3 regions of the Rhodoferax sp. GW821-FHT02C08 genome follow, and region 1 is predicted to be linked to each of the others. Evidence: predicted binding sites of a transcription regulator. Region 1 holds the regulator's gene; each other region holds the start of a gene.
What was found. The regulator FNR, encoded in region 1, switches genes on or off when oxygen is low (the NO sensors DNR and NnrR bind a similar motif). The targets are predictions, from matches to a motif close to TTGATNNNNATCAA.
Positions count from the first base shown of each region.

Region 1 (6,139 bases):
CTGGCAATTGCCCCAGCGGGCCATGCACATCGTGCGCCGTGCGGAACGCCAGCCCACGGCCAAGCTGCGCAGCTTTATTGACTTTGTGCTGGCGCGCCTGGGCGAATAGAACTTTTACTCAATTATTTTTTATCTAATGCAATTTGAATTTAGCTTTGTTTAATTAGCAGCACAGATGCCAGACACTGCAAGCCGTTCCACAGCCCCGTTCAAAGTCCGCCATGTCCACCCTGCCCTCTTTGCTGTTCACACCCGCCTTCACCGCCGGACTGGTTCTGTGCCTGTCGCTGATCGTGGCGCTGGGGCCGCAGAACGCGCATGTGCTGCGCATGGGGCTGACCGGCCAGCATGTGTGGTTGACGGTGGCGGTATGCATCGTGTCGGACATCGGGCTGATCGGTCTGAGCGTGCTGGGCCTGGCCCAGCTGGGCGGCATGTCGGACAAGCTGCAGGGCGCACTGGTGGGCTCGGGCATCGTCTTCCTGCTGTACTACGGCTGGCAGGCGTTTGCACGCTTTCGCAGTGGCACCCATCCGGGGGCCGTGGGCCTGCCCTCACAGGCGCCGATGACGCGTCGCCAAGCAGTAACTGCGGCCCTGGCTTTCGCCTGGCTGAACCCGCATGCCTGGATGGATACAGCCGTGCTGATCGGCACCGCCTCGCTGGCCTGGGGTCGGCCGGGCAATGCCTGGTTTGGCCTGGGCGCGATCACGGCATCCACCCTCTGGTTTGCCAGCCTGGGCCTGGGTTTGATGCTGCTGGGCCAGCGCCTGCGCGCCCCAGCCCTGTGGCGTGCGCTGGACGGGCTGGTGGCGCTGATGATGTGGGGCACAGCCCTGGTGCTGGCCTGGGGGCTGGTGTAGCCGGTCAAAAACAGATTGCTATTTAAAACATAGCTGCCAGCGCAGGATATAGCTGCGCTAGCGCCTGTTTTTATGCATCAACCCAGATCAGGCTCATCCACCAGAGTAGACAGCGGCAGCTCGGCAATCTCCTGCAGCAGCAGTGCCAGCTGCTGGCCCGACGCATCCACCAGCGCCTGGCCTTTGTCTGCCGTGGCGGCGGCGGCGTTGCCGGCTGCACCGGTGGCGTTGTAGTCCTGCATCTGCCAGCCCAGCTTGGCGCTTTTGCCGTTGCCAAGGATGGGGTACTTGGCAGCCCGGTCTTGCGAGCTGGACTTGAAATCGCGCGCCTGTGCCATGTCCACAAACTGCGGGCGCAGGGCCAGCATCATCGAGGTTTCCACGTCGCCGGCATGCACGCCAAAGCGCTGCTCCTCGGCGCTGAACGGGCTGTTCGCCGCGCCCAGCGGCAGGTTGAACCAGCTGGCGCTGTAGACCAGCAAACCATGCTCGGTACGCAGGGTGCGCGCCACGATATCCATCAGACTGACCTGGCCACCGTGCGAGTTGAAGATCAGCAGCTTCTTCACGCCGCTGCGCGCCACGCAGGCGCCAAGCTCGGTCCAGATACGGATGACGGTTTCGGACGACAGAGTCAGCGTACCGGGGAAGCGCTGGTGCTCGGGGCTGAAGCCAACCTGCTGGGTTGGCAGAAATAGCACCGACGCATCGGCCGGCAGGTGCGGCAGCGCAGCCGCCACCACGCCATCGACCAGCGTGGTGTCCACACTCAGGGGCAGGTGCGGGCCATGCTGCTCGGTGGCCGCCACGGGCAAAACGGCGACGGTGCGGGCCGGGTCCAGCTGCGCGAAGTCGCGCGTGGTCAGGTCGGCCCAGAAATGGGATTTGGCTTTCATCCGCCGGATTTCACCACAGGCTGCGGCAAAAGTCGGCCACACGCGGGTCCATGTCGTGCACCACGGCCCACAAGGCCACGGCCACCAGGGCGCCCCCTGCCGCGCGCATGCCCCATTCCTTGCGCTTTGGGCTGCGCCAGGCCTGCAGGCGCAGCCACAGCCAGGGGCCGGCCATAAGAGTGATGGCGCTGCCTGCGGCAAACAAGGCCATGCATAGCGCGCCATCCAGCGGGCCGCCGCTCAAGGCCGCCACCAACAGGGCCGAATACAGCAGGCCGCAAGGCATGAAGGCCCAGGCCGCGCCCACGCCAAAGGCCCAGCCATACCCGCCGGAGCTCGCCCGCAGGCGCGCCCACAGCTTGCGGCCCATGCCGTCTACCCATACCGGCTGGCGTGCCAAAACCAGCAAAGTCCCGCCCCAGACCAGCACGGCCACATGGAACAGGGTCCACAGCGGCTGCAGCGCGGTTGACTGGCGAGCCAGCCAGGCCAGGTTGTCGGCCGCCCAGGCCGCCAGCGCACCGGCCAGGCTGTAGCCCACCAGGCGCCCGGCCTGCAGCTGCAGCATGCCCAGCCAGGGCCGCTGCGCGCCGGCCAGACGGCCCAGGCTGCCACAGGCTGCGCCGCACATGGCGGCGCAGTGCGGACCGCCGGCCAGGCCCATCAGCAGTGCGGTCCAGGCCAGGCCCGTTTGCATGTTCAAATGATTCTTGAGAAGCGGGCGCGGTTGCGGTCGGCCTGCAGGTAGCGGTCAAACACCATGGCCACCGCGCGCACCAGGAACCAGCCAGTGGCCGTGACGCGGATACCGCTGTCTTCCAGCTGCACCAAGCCGGCCTCCACCAAGGGCTGCAGAGCCGCCAGCTCGGCGGCGAAGGTCTTTTTGAAATCCACCAGAAATGCCAGCTCGATGGATTCGAACTGCACCTCGCCCTGGCACATCAGGCCCATGATGATGGCGCGGCGCACCAGGTCGTCGCGGTTCAGCGCCAGGCCACGCACCACCGGTAGCTGGCCCTGGTCGATACGGTCGCAGTACTCCTCCAGGGTCTTGGCGTTCTGGCTGTAGGTGGCGCCTATGCGGCCTATGGCCGACACGCCCAGGCCGACCAGGTCGCAGTCGGGCTGGGTGCTGTAGCCCTGGAAGTTGCGGTGCAGCCGGCCCTGGCGCTGGGCGATGGCCAGCGCGTCGTTGGGCAAGGCGAAGTGGTCCATGCCGATGTACACATAGCCGGCTTCCAAAAAGGTGTCGAAGGCCTGCGACAGCATGGACAGCTTGTCGGCCGCCGCCGGCAGCTCAGCGCCCAGAATGCGGCGTTGGGGCTTGAAGCGCTCGGGCAGATGGGCATAGGCGTACAGGGCAATGCGGTCGGGCCGCAGCTCTACCACCTGCTCCAGCGTGCGTGCAAAAGATGCCGGTGTCTGCCGCGGCAAGCCGTAGATCAGGTCCACATTGATGGACTCAAAGCCCAGCGTGCGGGCCACCTCCACCAGCTCGAACACTTGCTGCGCGGGCTGGATGCGGTGCACCGCTTTTTGCACGTCGGCATCAAAGTCCTGTACCCCAAAGCTGAGCCGGTTGAAGCCCAAGGTGGCCAAGGCCTGCAGGCGTTTGGCGTCCACGGTGCGGGGGTCCACCTCAATAGAGTATTCGCCGCCGGGGGCCAACACGAAATGGCGCCGCAACATGGCCATCAGCTGGGCCAGCTCGTCGTCACTCAAAAAAGTAGGGCTGCCGCCGCCCAAGTGCAGTTGGCTGACATTGCGCCGCTCGCCCAGCTGGGCGGTGTGCAGAGCGGTTTCGCGCTCCAGATAGCGCAGATAGGCGGCTCCGCGCTCATGCCGCTTGGTGATGATCTTGTTGCAAGCGCAGTAGTAGCAAAGCGACTCGCAAAACGGTATGTGCACGTATAGCGACAGGGGCAGGCTCAGTGCTGCCGCCCCCTGGTTGCGTTGCTGCAGGGCCCGGCTATAGTCCTCACAGGTAAAGGCCTCGACAAACCTGTCGGCGGTGGGATAGGACGTGTACCGCGGCCCAGGCACATCAAAACGGCGTAACAATTCGGGCAAAACACGGGTCATGGCGGGCAGTCAGGTTGCATGACTGGAATGTGCCGCGAAGCCACGCTTGTTTCATTGACGTGGATCAAAACCGCAGCAGATGGCACCAGAGACAATGAGATACATCAAATAGCTCCATTGATCTCCATCAAGTTCATACTCTGCGCATGGTCCCCACCTCAATCAAAGTCGCTTGCTCCAACTGCAACCTGCGTGAGCTGTGCATGCCCTTGGGCCTGAACAAAGAAGAGCTAGAGCGCATTGACGACCTGGTAGCAGTACGCCGAAAAGTACTGCGAGGCACGGCGCTGTTCCATAACGGCGAAACCTTCAAGGCGCTGTACGCCATCCGTACAGGCTTCTTCAAGACCACCGTCACCACCGAAGATGGCCGCGACCAGGTTACCGGCTTTCAAATGGCTGGCGAAATCATCGGCCTGGACGGCATCGTCAACGACCACCACACCTGCGATGCGGTGGCCCTGGAAGATGCCGAAGTGTGCGAAATGCCCTTCCACCGCATTGAAGAGCTCTCGCGCGAAGTCAACTCCTTGCAGCGCCATGTGCACAAGATCATGAGCCGTGAGATCGTGCGCGAGCACGGCGTGATGCTGCTACTGGGCAGCATGCGCGCCGAGGAACGCCTGGCGGCCTTTTTGCTAAACCTGGTGCAGCGCCTGCATGCGCGCGGGTTTTCACAGTCCGAACTCATCCTGCGCATGACGCGCGAGGAAATCGGCAGCTACCTGGGCCTGAAGCTGGAAACCGTGAGCCGCACCTTCTCCAAATTTGTGGAAGACGGCGTGGTCGAGGTCAAGCAGCGCCACATCCGCATCCTGGACACCGAAGCGCTCAAGCGTATCGTCAATCTTCAGCCCTGTCTCTAGGCACCGCCACCGGCTGGCCCACCAGCAGCGTCAGGCAACCCACCAGCACAGCCACCGCCCAGAACGCAAAGAACGCCAGGCTGTACACGCCCTGGCGTGACAAAGGCAGCGGCTGCCCCAGCCATTGCAGGCTGTAGGGATCGACCACCGCAAACACCAGCATCTCCAGCATGCATGCGCCCAGGAACGCGGGCCAGACCACACCTACCACCCTAAAGCTTTGCATAGTGCCCTCCGGCTACTTGGTACGCACCGAGCCGGGCGGCGACGCAGCATGGTTGCGCCCCTGCTCGGCCGGTGCCAGCGGGCCCTGGGCGGCCAGGGTCTTATTGATCTCCAGCCCCTGGCGGTAGTAGTCCTGGGCCAGCACCGGGTCCTGCTGGCGGATGGCGATCCAGCCCGAGACCAAGGCCGCCACCACCACGGCCAGCGGGCCAGAAATCACCAGCCAGACATAGCCGTAGCGCCACCATGGCAGCGGCACCGGTGTAGCAGATACATGAGAGGGCATGGCAGTCTCCTGGAGTTATCGTCAGCGGGGAACAAAGAACGTGGACTTTTCCGATACCTTGGTGCTTCCATCCGCGGTCTGGATGTCGAAGAATACCGGGTAAGAGCCCGGTTCGACAGAACCATAAGGGATATGCAGGCGCACCGCCACCCAGCGCGAGGCTACCGGCTCCAGGTCCACCCATTCGTCCGAGGCCAGCACAAGCCCGTCCAGCCCATGGGCTGTAAGGTGGTAGCGCTGCGGCACTTCACTGGCGTTCATGACCTGCAGGCGGTACACGTTTTCAAGCTGGCCACCGGACACAATGCGCGATAGCGCCGCGCGGTCACGCACCACGTCCACCTTCAGCGGGGTACGCGTCAACAGGCTGCCTAGCAGCGCCAGCGTCAACACCAGCAGCACCGTGCCGTAGACCAGTACCCGAGGCCGCAGCACACGCCGCAGTATCTGCCGGCCCGACCAGCCCTGGGCCATGCCGTTCTGGGTGGCAAAGCGGATCAGGCCTGGGGCATAGCCCATCTTGTCCATCACGCCGTCGCACACATCCACGCAGGCGGCGCAGCCTATGCATTCGTACTGCAAGCCCTCGCGGATATCGATACCTGTGGGGCAGACCTGCACGCACAGCGTGCAGTCCACGCAAGAGCCCAGGCCCAAGGCCGCGGGGTCCGCCTTGCGCGAACGCGAGCCCCGGGGCTCGCCACGGGTGGTGTCGTAGCTGACGATCAGCGTGTCCTTGTCGAACATGGCGCTCTGGAAGCGCGCATACGGGCACATGTATTTGCAGACCTGCTCGCGCATGAAGCCGGCGTTGCCATAGGTGGCAAAGCTGTAGAACAGGCCCCAGAACACTTCCCACGAGCCAAAGCTGCCGCTCAAAGACTCCTGCAGCAGCGCATAGGTGGGCGTGAAATACGAGAC
Region 1 is NZ_JBWKVR010000014.1:37,535-43,673, reverse strand. It holds gene AC07VY_RS17145 (LysR substrate-binding domain-containing protein) at 1-109, shown strand, start outside; gene AC07VY_RS17140 (LysE/ArgO family amino acid transporter) at 222-863, shown strand; gene AC07VY_RS17135 (creatininase family protein) at 941-1,759, opposite strand; gene AC07VY_RS17130 (sulfite exporter TauE/SafE family protein) at 1,770-2,456, opposite strand; gene hemN (oxygen-independent coproporphyrinogen III oxidase) at 2,459-3,841, opposite strand; gene fnr (fumarate/nitrate reduction transcriptional regulator Fnr) at 3,988-4,707, shown strand; gene AC07VY_RS17115 (hypothetical protein) at 4,685-4,933, opposite strand; gene AC07VY_RS17110 (FixH family protein) at 4,946-5,218, opposite strand; gene ccoG (cytochrome c oxidase accessory protein CcoG) at 5,240-6,139, opposite strand, start outside.

Region 2 (6,139 bases), on a different contig from region 1:
CCGGTTGCGCAGCTGGCAAGCGTCCATCTGCACTACGGCAAGACGCAGGCGCTGATCGACATCACGCTGGACCTGCCCGCCGGGTGCATGGTGGGCCTGATCGGGCCGGACGGCGTGGGCAAATCCAGCCTACTGTCTTTGCTGGCCGGCGCCCGGGCGGTGCAGCAGGGCCAGGTGCAGGTACTGGGTGGCGACATGGCCAGCACCGCACACCGCAACAGCGTGTGCCCGCGCATTGCCTACATGCCGCAAGGCCTGGGCAAGAACCTTTACCCGACCTTGTCGATAGAGGAAAACCTGCAGTTTTTTGGCCGCCTGTTTGGCCACAACAGCGCCGAGCGCCGCCGCCGCATCGACAGCCTGACGCGCAGCACCGGGCTGCAAGAGTTTCTGTCGCGGCCAGCAGGCAAGCTGTCTGGCGGCATGAAGCAGAAGCTGGGCCTGTGCTGCGCACTGATCCACGACCCCGACCTGCTGGTTCTGGACGAGCCCACCACCGGCGTGGACCCGCTATCGCGCCGCCAGTTCTGGGATCTGATCGACAGCATCCGCAGCGAGCGCCCCGGCATGAGCGTGGTGGTAGCCACCGCCTATATGGAAGAGGCCGACCGTTTTGACTGGCTGGTAGCCATGGACGCCGGCCGCATACTGGCCCAGGGCACGCCCGCCGAACTGCGCGCGCGCACCGGCACCGAGACACTGGAAGCCGCCTTTATCGCCCTGTTGCCCGAGGCCCAGCGGCACGACCACCATGCCATCCACGTACCGCCGCTGGTGGAAACAGCCCAGCCCGAAATCGCCATTGAAGCCCAGGGCTTGAGCATGCGCTTTGGCGACTTCCTGGCCGTGGACAGGGTGGACTTCCGCATCCGGCGCGGGGAGATTTTTGGCTTTCTGGGCTCCAACGGCTGCGGCAAATCCACCACCATGAAGATGCTGACCGGCCTGCTGCCCGCCACCGAAGGCCAGGCCCTGCTGTTTGGCAGCAAGGTGAACCCCAAGGACATCGCCACCCGCAGGCGCGTGGGCTATATGTCGCAGGCGTTCTCGCTGTATGGCGAGCTGACGGTGCAGCAAAACCTGGTGCTGCACGCGCGCCTGTTCCAGGTGCCCGAGGCCGAGATTCCCGGCCGCGTGGACGCCATGGTGCAGCGCTTCAATCTGCGCGAGGTCTTGGACAGCCTGCCGGAAAGCCTGCCACTGGGCATACGCCAGCGCCTGTCGCTGGCGGTGGCCATGGTGCACAAACCTGAGCTGCTGATTCTGGACGAGCCGACTTCCGGCGTGGACCCGGTGGCGCGCGACATGTTCTGGCAGCTGATGATCGACCTGGCCCGCAACGACCTGGTGACGATCTTCATCTCCACCCACTTCATGAACGAGGCCGAGCGCTGTGACCGCATCTCGCTAATGCACGCCGGCCGCGTGCTGGTGACCGACAGCCCGGCCAGCCTGGTGCAAAAGCGTGGCGCGGAAAATCTGGAGCAGGCCTTCATCGCCTATCTGGAAGAGGCCGCACCTCCCGCACCCAAGGCCGATGTCGCACCTGTAGCGGGCAAAAGCACCGAAGCGGCCCCCCGCACACGCGGCTTCAGCTTTGCGCGCGCCTGGAGCTATACGCTGCGCGAGGCGCTGGAGTTGCAGCGCGACCCGGTGCGGGCCGCACTGGCGCTGCTGGGCACGGCATTCTTGATGTGCATCATGGGCTATGGCATCAATCTGGATGTAGAGAACCTCTCCTACGCCGTGATGGACCAGGACCAAACGGCACTGAGCCAGAACTACGTGCTCAACCTCTCCGGTTCGCGCTACTTCATCGAGAAACCAGCCATCACCAGCTACGCCGATCTGGACCAGCGCATGCGCAGCGGCGAGCTGTCGCTGGCCATCGAAATACCCCATGGCTTCGGCCGCGACATAGAACGCGGCACGCCGGTGCAAATGGGGGCCTGGGTCGATGGCGCCATGCCCGCCCGGGCCGAAACCGTGCGCGGCTATGTGCAGGCCATGCACGCAACCTGGCTGGCCGACATGGCCGCCCACAGGCTGGGCCAGTCGGTGGCAGCACCCGCCAGCATCGAGACGCGCTACCGCTACAACCCCGATGTCCGAAGCCTGCCCGCCATGGTGCCGGCTGTCATCCCCATGCTGTTGATGATGATCCCGGCCATGCTGACGGCACTGTCGGTGGTGCGCGAGAAAGAGATGGGCTCCATCATCAACCTGTACGTCACCCCGGTCACCCGCAGCGAGTTCCTGCTGGGCAAACAGCTGCCGTACATCGCGCTGGCCATGTTCAATTTTTTCTTGATGGCGGCGTTGGCCGTGACCGTGTTTGACGTGCCCATCAAGGGCAGCTTTGCCACGCTGACACTGGCCGCCCTGGTGTTTGTGCTCAGCTCTACCGGCATTGGCCTGCTGGCGTCCACCTTCACCAAGAGCCAGATCGCTGCGATATTTGTCACCATGATCGGCACCATCATCCCCTGCGTGCAGTTTGCGGGCCTGACGAATCCCGTGTCCTCACTCGAAGGCATGGGTGCGGTGGTTGGACACATCTATCCCGCCACGCACTTCTTGACGATCTGCCGCGGCGTGTTCAACAAGGCGCTGGATTTCTCCAACCTGGGTGCATCGTTCTGGCCTCTGCTGATCGCCGCCCCCGTGATCCTGCTCATGTCCATATGGCTGCTGAAAAAGCAGGCCCGCTGAATGCGCATCCCCAACATCTACCGCTTGGGCGTCAAGGAATTGTGGAGTCTGGTGCGCGACCCGATGATGCTGGTGCTGATCGCCTATACCTTCACCCTGTCGATCTATGTGGCGGCCACGGCCATGCCGGAGAGTCTGCACAACGCACCGATTGCCATCGTGGACGAAGACGGATCGCCGCTGTCGGCGCGCATCATTTCCAGCTTGTACCCCCCGCACTTCAAGCCCCCCACCATGGTGTCGCTAGCCGAAGTGGATGCGGGCATGGACAGTGGCCAATACACCTTTGTGCTGGACATTCCACCCAACTTCCAGCGTGATGTGCTGGCAGGCCGCACGCCCATCTTGCAGCTGAATGTGGATGCCACGCTAATGAGCCAGGCGTTTACCGGCAATGGCTACATCCAGCAGATCGTGACCAGCGAAATCAACGAATTTGTGCAACGCTACCGCAGCACTGCGGTAGCGCCGGTAGACCTGGTGCTGCACATGCGCTTCAACCCAAATCTGGAGCAAGCCTGGTTCGGCTCACTGATGGAGATCATCAACAACGTCACCATGCTGTCCATCATCCTCACCGGCGCTGCACTGATACGCGAGCGCGAACACGGCACGTTGGAGCATCTGCTGGTGATGCCGGTGACGCCCATCGAGATCATGCTGGCCAAGGTGTGGTCCATGGGTCTGGTGGTGCTGTTGGCTGCGCTAACAGCCTTGGTGTTTGTGGTGCAGGGCGCTTTAGGCGTGCCGATCGAAGGGTCGGTGGCGCTGTTCATGCTGGCGGCTGCGCTGCACCTGTTTGCCACGACATCCCTGGGTATCTTCTTGGCCACCCTGGCGCGCTCCATGCCGCAGTTCGGCATGCTGCTGGTATTGGTGCTGCTGCCGCTGCAGATGCTGTCGGGCGGGGCCACCCCGCGTGAAAGTATGCCGGCCCTGGTACAAAACGTGATGCTGGTGGCCCCCACCACCCACTTTGTGTCCGCTGGTCAGGCGATTTTGTACCGGGGCGCCGGCCTGGCGGTGGTATGGCCGCAGCTGCTGGCCATTCTGGTGATTGGCACTGTATTTTTCTTTGCCTCCCTGGCCCGCTTTCGCAAGACGATCAGCCAGATGGCCTGAGTGTGTCCCCAGGGGCTGCAATGGATGGCTTGACCTGCATCAACAACAGAAAACAAGCTGGCGTCAGACTAAACAGCACAGCAAAAATCTGAAGTGCTGCGGAAGCCTCGTGCGCGAACGACCTCAATCCAGCGAAAGCCCCTATGACAACTTCAATTGTTCGCAGCGCCCTGGCTGCCCTGCTGGTGGCGAGCGTCATCATCTCCGCTTGGTCGGCAGATTCCGCCAGGCCAACATAGTGGCGGACCGTATCCCGCCAAGCCTGAACACCACCGGCCTGACCCAGGCCGAAGCGCAACAGCGCCTGGCGCAAGACGGCCCCAATGCGCTGCCCACCTCCAGGCCGCGCAGCCTGTTGCGCCTGGTGGTTGATGTGGTACTGGAGCCCATGTTCCTGCTGCTGGTGGCCTGCGGCGCGCTCTACATGCTGCTGGGCGACCACCAGGAAGCACTGATGCTGCTGGGCTTTGTGTGCGTGGTGATGGGCATCAGCTTTGTGCAGCAGCGGCGCACCGAACGCTCGCTGGACGCGCTACGCGACCTGTCCAGCCCACTGGCGCTGGTGCTGCGTGGCGACCAGCCCCTGAAAATCTCAGCCTGCGACCTTGTCTGCGGCGACGCGGTGCTGCTGGACGAGGGCGACCGCGTGCCTGCCGATCTGCAACTGACCCACACCGCCAACCTCGCACTGGACGAATCCCTGCTCACCGGCGAATCCGTGCCGGTGCAGAAGCAGGCCGGTGGCGCTGCAGCAGCGCAGGCCTTCTCAGGCACGCTGGTCACGCAGGGCAGCGGGCAAGGCCTGGTGGTGGCCACCGGCGAACGCAGCACGCTGGGCCGCATAGGCAAGTCACTGGAAGGCATCGCCAGCGAGACCACGCCCATCCAGCAGGAAACCAAACACGTCGTCAAAGCCGTGGCCATCGTGGGTATTGCCCTGGCGGCTGCGCTGGCCGTGGCCTACGGCCTGCTGCGCGGCGACTGGCTGGGCGGGCTGCTGGCCGGACTGACGCTGTCCATGGCAGTGCTGCCCGAGGAACTGCCGGTGATCCTGACGCTATTCCTCGGCCTGGGCGCCTGGCGCCTATCGCGCCAGCAAGTGCTGGCCCGTAACATCCCCGCCGTGGAGCTGCTGGGCGCCACCACCGTGTTGTGTGTGGACAAGACCGGTACGCTCACGGCCAACCGCATGGCGGTACGGCGGCTGTGCGCCGGCGCAGAGACCTATGACAGCCTGCAGGCTGGCAATGCGCCGCTGGCCGAGGGCCTGCATGGCGTGCTGGAATATGCGGTGCTGGCCAGCCACCGCCGCGCCTTCGACCCCATGGAAACCGCGATCGTTGACGCAGGCGCGCGCCTGCTGGCGCATACCGAACACCTGCACGCCAACTGGACATTGGTGGACGACTACCCACTGTCGCCAGAAATGCTGGCCATGTCGCGTGTATGGCAGTCGCCCGATCTGCGCGAACGCATGATTGCAGCCAAGGGCGCGCCCGAGGCCATCGTGGACCTGTGCCACCTACCCGAGGCACAACGCCAGCAGATTGCCGCCCAGGTCGCCACCATGGCTGGCGACGGCCTGCGCGTACTGGGCGTGGCCAGTGCCATGTTCCCCGCCCAGCCCCTGCCAGACAACCAGCACGACTTCGACTTCGTATTCCTGGGCCTTGTGGCGCTGGAAGACCCGGTACGGCCCGATGTGCCCCAGGCCATCGCCGAATGCCACGCCGCCGGCATCCGCGTGGTGATGATGACCGGCGACCACCCGGCCACCGCCTTGTCCATCGCCCGCCAGGTCGGCCTGCCCAGCGGTGCAGCGCCCATGACCGGGCAGGAGCTCGCCGCCCTCAGCGACACGGAATTACAGGCCCGCCTGGCGAACACCAACGTGTTTTGCCGCGTGCAGCCCGAGCACAAGCTGAGGCTGGTGCAGGCCTTCCGCGCGCGCGGTGACGTGGTGGCGATGACCGGCGACGGCGTGAACGACGCGCCGGCCCTCAAGGCCGCCCACATCGGCGTGGCCATGGGCGCGCGCGGCACCGAGGTGGCCCGCCAGGCAGCCGACCTGGTGCTGCTGAACGACGACTTTGCCTCCATCGTCACCGCCGTGCGCTATGGCCGCCGCGTGTTTGCCAACCTGCGCAAGGCGATTGTGTTCGTGGTGGGTGTGCACCTGCCCATCGTCGGCCTGTCGCTGCTGCCCGTGCTGCTGAGCTGGCCCCTGCTGCTGATGCCGGTGCACATCTTGTTTCTGCAGCTGATCATCGACCCGGCCTGCTCGGTGGTGTTCGAGGCCGAGCCG
Region 2 is NZ_JBWKVR010000001.1:327,979-334,117, reverse strand. It holds gene rbbA (ribosome-associated ATPase/putative transporter RbbA) at 1-2,712, shown strand, start outside; gene AC07VY_RS01505 (ABC transporter permease) at 2,713-3,834, shown strand; gene AC07VY_RS01500 (cation-translocating P-type ATPase) at 4,073-6,139, shown strand, end outside.
Region 2: AC07VY_RS01500 (cation-translocating P-type ATPase) is a predicted target of FNR. The motif match lies at 3,864-3,877, and genes of this name have one in related genera.

Region 3 (6,139 bases), on a different contig from region 1:
GGTTTATATACAAAAATGACCGCCAGCGCACGTAATACCTGCGCGAGCAGTTATAGTTTTTGTAGCATTCCGCTCAGCGCGCCCATCAGGTCACCGCTGTCGCCCAGCCCTTCTTGCGGAGCTTGCCCGGCAGGGGTGAGATGGTCTACCAGGCCTGGCAACACCTGGGCCAGTTGGCCGGCTGCCTCGGATGGGTCCACACCCAACTTGGCCGCCAGACCAGACAGCGCATCCGAGCCCAGCACGCTGGAGAGTTGATCGGCCGAAATGGGCTGGTTCTGCCCGGTTCCGATCCACGAACCCACAACATCGCCCAAGCCGGCTTGTTGGAATTTCTCCACCAGGCCACCCAAGCCACCGAGCTGGCTGTTATTGCCCAGCATGCCGGTCACCGCCTGGATCAGTTGAGGGTTGCTGGCCAGCATGCCAATAATGCCGCCCAACCCGCCGCCCTGGGGCTGTTGTTGCTGTTGGCCGTTGTTCAAAACCGCGCCGAGAACCGAGTCAAGTAAGCCCATGGTGTTTCCTTCGAAGGAGTTGAGTCTGCCTGCAACCGCAGCGGTCGCAGGCAGATTGTCGGCGATACAGCCTTCTGCGTCCCCGGGCTACAGGGTGCTTCAGTGCACCACTTGGGCCAGGCGTCCCTCGGCGTAGTGGCTGGCCACCACCACCAAATTGTCGCCCTTGATGCTGGCGGCTTGACCTTCGCAGCCGAACTCCAGGTAACGCTGCTTGCACAGCTGCTTGGCGGCTTCGCGTGCGGGTTTAAGGTAGTCGCGCGGATCGAACTTGTCGGGGTTTTGTGTGAAGTACTTGCGGATGGCCGCCGTCATGGCCAGGCGCACATCGGTGTCGATATTGATCTTGCGTACGCCGTACTTGATGGCTTCCTGGATCTCCTCCACCGGTACGCCATAGGTTTCCTTCATGTCGCCGCCGTGTTCGCGGATGATGGCAAGGAACTCCTGCGGCACGCTGGAGCTGCCGTGCATCACCAGGTGGGTGTTGGGAATACGGCGGTGGATTTCCTTGATGCGCGAGATCGCCAGAATATCGCCCGTGGGCTTACGGGTGAACTTGTAGGCGCCATGGCTGGTACCGATGGCGATCGCCAGGGCATCGATCTGGGTGCGCTTGACGAAGTCTGCGGCCTGCTCAGGGTCGGTCAGCAGCTGGTCCATGGTCATGGTGGCATCGGTGCCGTGGCCGTCTTCCTTGTCGCCCTTCATGGTTTCCAGCGAGCCCAGGCAGCCGAGCTCGCCTTCCACGGTCACGCCCACCTTGTGGGCCATGGCGGCCACCTTGGCGGTAACTTCCACGTTGTAGTCGTAGCTGGCGATGGTTTTACCGTCGGCATGCAAAGAGCCATCCATCATCACCGAGCTGAAACCCAGGTTGATCGCGCCCTGGCACACGTCAGGGCTTTGGCCGTGGTCCTGGTGCATGACCAGAGGAATGTGCGGCCAGGTTTCCAGCGCCGCCTGGATCAGATGCTTGATGAAGGGCTCACCCGCATATTTGCGCGCACCCGCGCTGGCTTGCAGAATGACGGGAGCACCCACTTCGTCCGCAGCCGACATCACGGCCTGGACTTGCTCCAGATTGTTGACATTGAAAGCCGGGATGCCATAGCCATTTTCGGCGGCATGGTCCAACAATTCACGCATAGAGACGAGTGCCATAGGGTGCTTCCAGAGAGTTAAGAATCAGGACAAGGCGGCCAATCGAGGCTGGTACGGATACCAATTTCTCCGTAACCGCTTGGTAACTCTGTTAATTTTAGCCTTGCCCCTGCGCCAAAGGATTCGCAAAACACGGGCCAACCCTGGCAAACACCCGATTTTTTCATTTTGAAACAACAGTTTTACAGCCGAACTAAACCGACTGGTGCCTGGAAACACAAACGCCCGCATGAAGCGGGCGTTGGACCGGGTTAAAAACCCGGCGGCAGGGCGGGAGAGGTTTAGCCGACCTGGCAGATCTTCAGCATATTGGTGCCGCCAGGAGCACCCATGGGTTCGCCGCAAGTAATGGCGTAAATGTCGCCGCGCTGTACGATGCCGCGCTGCGTCAAATGGCGTTCAGCCTGGCCCAACGCCGTGTCACGGTCGCTGCTGGCGTCCATCAGCAAAGGCAGCACATTGCGGTACAGGCACATCTTGCGCTGGGTGGCCAAGCGCGGCGTCAGGGCATAGATAGGCACGTGGATACTGTGGCGGCTCATCCACAAGGCGGTAGAGCCGCTATCGGTCATGGCCACAATCGCCTTTGCACCCAGATGCTGCGCGGTGAACAATGCGCCCATGGCGATGGACTGGTCGATGCGTTCAAAAATCTTGCCCTTGAAGTCGGCTTCCAGCTCGCCATATTCGGCCTTTTCGGCTTCGTGGCAGATATTGGCCATCTCCAGCACGGTTTCCAGCGGGAATTTGCCGGCAGCGGTTTCCGCGCTAAGCATCACCGCATCGGTGCCGTCCAGCACAGCATTGGCCACATCGCTGACCTCGGCACGGGTGGGCACGGGGTTGGTGATCATGCTTTCCATCATCTGGGTGGCGGTAATCACCACCTTGTCGCTGGCACGTGCCATACGGATCATGCGTTTTTGCAGCGCTGGCACGGCGGCATTGCCCACTTCCACAGCCAAGTCACCGCGCGCCACCATGATGCCGTCGCTGGCATCCAGAATCGATTGCAGCAGCGGAATGGCTTCAGCTCGCTCAATCTTGGCAATCATGCCGGGTTTGTGGCGGTATTCGGCAGCAGCCACATTGCACAACTGGCGCGCCATTTCCATGTCGGTCGCATTCTTGGGGAAGCTGACGGCCACGTAATCGGCCTGGAAAGACATCGCGGTCTTGATGTCTTCCATGTCCTTGGAAGTCAGCGCCGGCGCGGTTAATCCGCCGCCCTTTTTATTGATGCCCTTGTTGTTGGACAACTCACCCCCGAGGTTCACCACCGTGTGCACGGCTTCACCGCGCACAAACTCCACGGTCATGACAATCAGACCGTCGTTCAGCAGCAGTACATCGCCAGACTTCACCTCGCGTGGCAACTCTTTGTAGTCCAGGCCTACGCCATTGATGTCACCGGGCTCGGCGCGCGCAGCGTCCAGCACGAATTTCTGACCGGGCTCCAGCATCACCTTGCCTTCGGCGAACTTGGCAACGCGGATCTTTGGACCTTGCAGGTCGGCCATGATGGCCACCTCCACGCCTGCGCGCTTGGCGGCTTCACGCACCATCATGGCGCGATCGATATGGTCTTGTGCCTTGCCATGGCTGAAATTCAGCCGCACAACGTTCACGCCTGCACGGATCAGTTGCTCCAGTATTTCCGGGCTGTTCGAGGCTGGGCCCAAGGTGGCAACGATTTTGGTAGCAAGGCGGGGCATGGGATAAGTCTCCGGATATGTAATTTAGTTTCGATTTTTACATGAAACAAGTTACCAAAAGGTTACAGCCTGAGCCCCCGTCAGCGGGCACTCAGCTATTGCCATTCGGCTCGCTCAAATTGGGCGCATCAACTCTATTGCACACAGTATTGATCCTGGTCAGAGGCATTTCACCCCGCGCGGTTAGCATCATGGCACGCAACTTTTGCGTGTGCCGCCGCCACTGCGTGCCGCGTGTAGATTCCTGACCCGTGTTTTCCCTATGACCTCTTCCATCCACAGTACGCCCCTCCTTCCGAGTCCGCTCCCTCCGGGCGAGCCACTGCCGCACCGCAAAGTCATACGCTCCTGGCTGATTCCACTGTCCCAGCGTACAACCCTGAGGGCCTTGTTCCTGCTCGCGCTGGACTACGCCTTGCTCGCGGTGGCACTCAGTGCCACCGTGCTGCTGGCATCGCCCTGGCTGAAGCTGCTGTGCGGTCTGGCAGCAGGTTTCGTGATTGGGCGTCTGTTCATCATCGGCCACGATGGCTGCCACCAGAGCCTGACACCCCACCGCCGCCTGAACAAATGGCTGGGGCGCATTGCCTTCCTGCCGTCGCTGACGGCCTATAGCTTGTGGGATGTAGGCCACAACGTGGTGCACCATGGCTTCACCAACCTCAAGGGCGTGGACTTCGTCTGGGCGCCGCTGACACCCGAGGAATACCAGGCCTTGTCGCCCCGGCAGCGCTTCATGCAGCGCATCTACCGCAGCGGCTGGGCACCGGGCCTCTACTACATCGTGGAGATATGGTGGCGCCGCATGTTCTTTCCCAGCAAGTCCAGCATGGGTACGCAGCGCCCCATCTTCACCTGGGATTGCGTGCTGATTTCCAGCTTTGGACTGCTGTGGCTGGCAGCCATTGCCACGGCCGCATTGGTGACGCAGCAATCACTGGCCCTGCTCATCGCCACCGGCTTTGTCGTGCCACTGCTGTTCTGGTTCTCCATGATCGGCTTTGTGGTCTATGTGCACCATACCCACACCAAAGTGTCTTGGCATGGCGACCGCGCCACCTGGGCCAAGGCACAGCCTTTCGTATCGACCACGGTGCACCTCACCTTCTCGTTCCAAATTGGCGCACTGATGCACCACATCATGGAGCACACGGCCCACCACGTGGACATGAGCATTCCGCTGTACCGTTTGAAAGAAGCCCAGAGAACGCTGGAAGAGCTGCTGCCGGGACGCATCATCATCCAGGCGTTCTCCTGGCGCTGGTACTTTCAAACCGCCCGCAGCTGCAAGCTATATGACCTGACGCGCAATTGCTGGACCGATTTTGCCGGCAACTCCACCAGCACCCCACGCCACGCTCTCACCTGAATGGGCCCACATTTGATATAGCGCAAGCAGGGCCCGCAGCCATTTTGACCGGGCGCAAAGTGGCCAGCGATAACCTCTTTTGTAATCAGGGCTGGGAATATCCCCGCTACCGTGATCGAAAGAAAATCATGAAAAAAACCCTGCTTGCTGCCGCCCTGTGTGCCATGGTTTCGGCCTCGGCTTTCGCCCAATCCGCAACCGAAGGACCTTGGCTGGTACGTGCACGTGCCGTGTACCTTCAAAGCAGCAATGGCGACAACACACCGCTCTCGCTAAGCATCAATGACAAATGGCTGCCCGAAGTAGACATCAGCTACTTCTTCACACCCCAGATAGCCGCCGAGCTGGTGCTGACTGTTCCACAAAAACAAACCCTGAGTGCCGGCAACACCGCGATTGGCAGCTTCAAGCACCTGCCGCCCACCCTGACGCTGCAGTACCACTTCAACACCGCAGGCTTCAAACCTTATGTGGGTGCGGGCCTCAACTACACCCGCATCAGCGCAGTCAATCTTCCAGCCGGCGTCGATGTGGATCGCAACAGCTTTGGCCCCGTGCTGCAAGCGGGTATGGACATCCCGCTGGCCAAAAATATGTATTTGAATTTTGACGTGAAAAAGGTCTACATTCGCACCGATGTGAGTGCCGGCGGCGCCAAGCTAGGCACTTTCAAAATTGATCCGGTTCTGTACGGTGTCGGCCTGGGCTGGCGCTTCTAAGCCCCCATGAAAAAGCGCCTGTCAGGGCGCTTTTTTCTTGACAGAAAAGCCTGCCGCGCCGCAGCTCAATCCTCGGACTGCTCTGGCAAGGTCAATCGACCCGTGTGGTAGTCATAGCTGTAGACCTCGCCATAACGCCCCCATTCGATGGCCACCTCCAGCACGCGCTTGGCCTTGTCGGCCTCCATGAACTCCTCCAGCAGATCCAGAAAGCGCTTTTCGGTCAAGCTTCCAGAGGGCTCGTCTTCCAGGCTGCGCCGGATATGCGCCGCCAAAGGCACGTGGGTCAGCAACTGCTGGCCGAAAATTTCCTGCTTTTGGGCCTGGTCCGCCTCCACATAGTTGCGCCCCAGCGCGGTCAGCATGATGTCGCCCTTGTCCACATGGGCCAAACCCAGCATGCCCAAGGCCTCGTAGGTGGGGAACAGCTCTTCGTCGGCCAGCTCGGATTCCTCGGCCAACTGCGGCAAATCAGCATGACCGTCAAACGGTGTATCGGCCAGCAAGTCCAGCACCCCTTCGATGCGGGTAATGTCAGTTTCCGGCAAGCGATAGCCCAGATGCAAGGTGGTCGGCATGCCAGGCGCCACTTCTTGTGCCGGACGCATAGTCATCAGGCCATAAACCTCGTCGATCAAGGCTCGGACTTCGACC
Region 3 is NZ_JBWKVR010000002.1:255,797-261,935, forward strand. It holds gene AC07VY_RS03440 (YidB family protein) at 51-572, opposite strand; gene fba (class II fructose-bisphosphate aldolase) at 618-1,682, opposite strand; gene pyk (pyruvate kinase) at 1,964-3,397, opposite strand; gene AC07VY_RS03455 (fatty acid desaturase) at 3,660-4,766, shown strand; gene AC07VY_RS03460 (OmpW/AlkL family protein) at 4,895-5,485, shown strand; gene AC07VY_RS03465 (ABC transporter ATP-binding protein) at 5,551-6,139, opposite strand, start outside.
Region 3: AC07VY_RS03455 (fatty acid desaturase) is a predicted target of FNR. The motif match lies at 3,547-3,560, and genes of this name have one in related genera.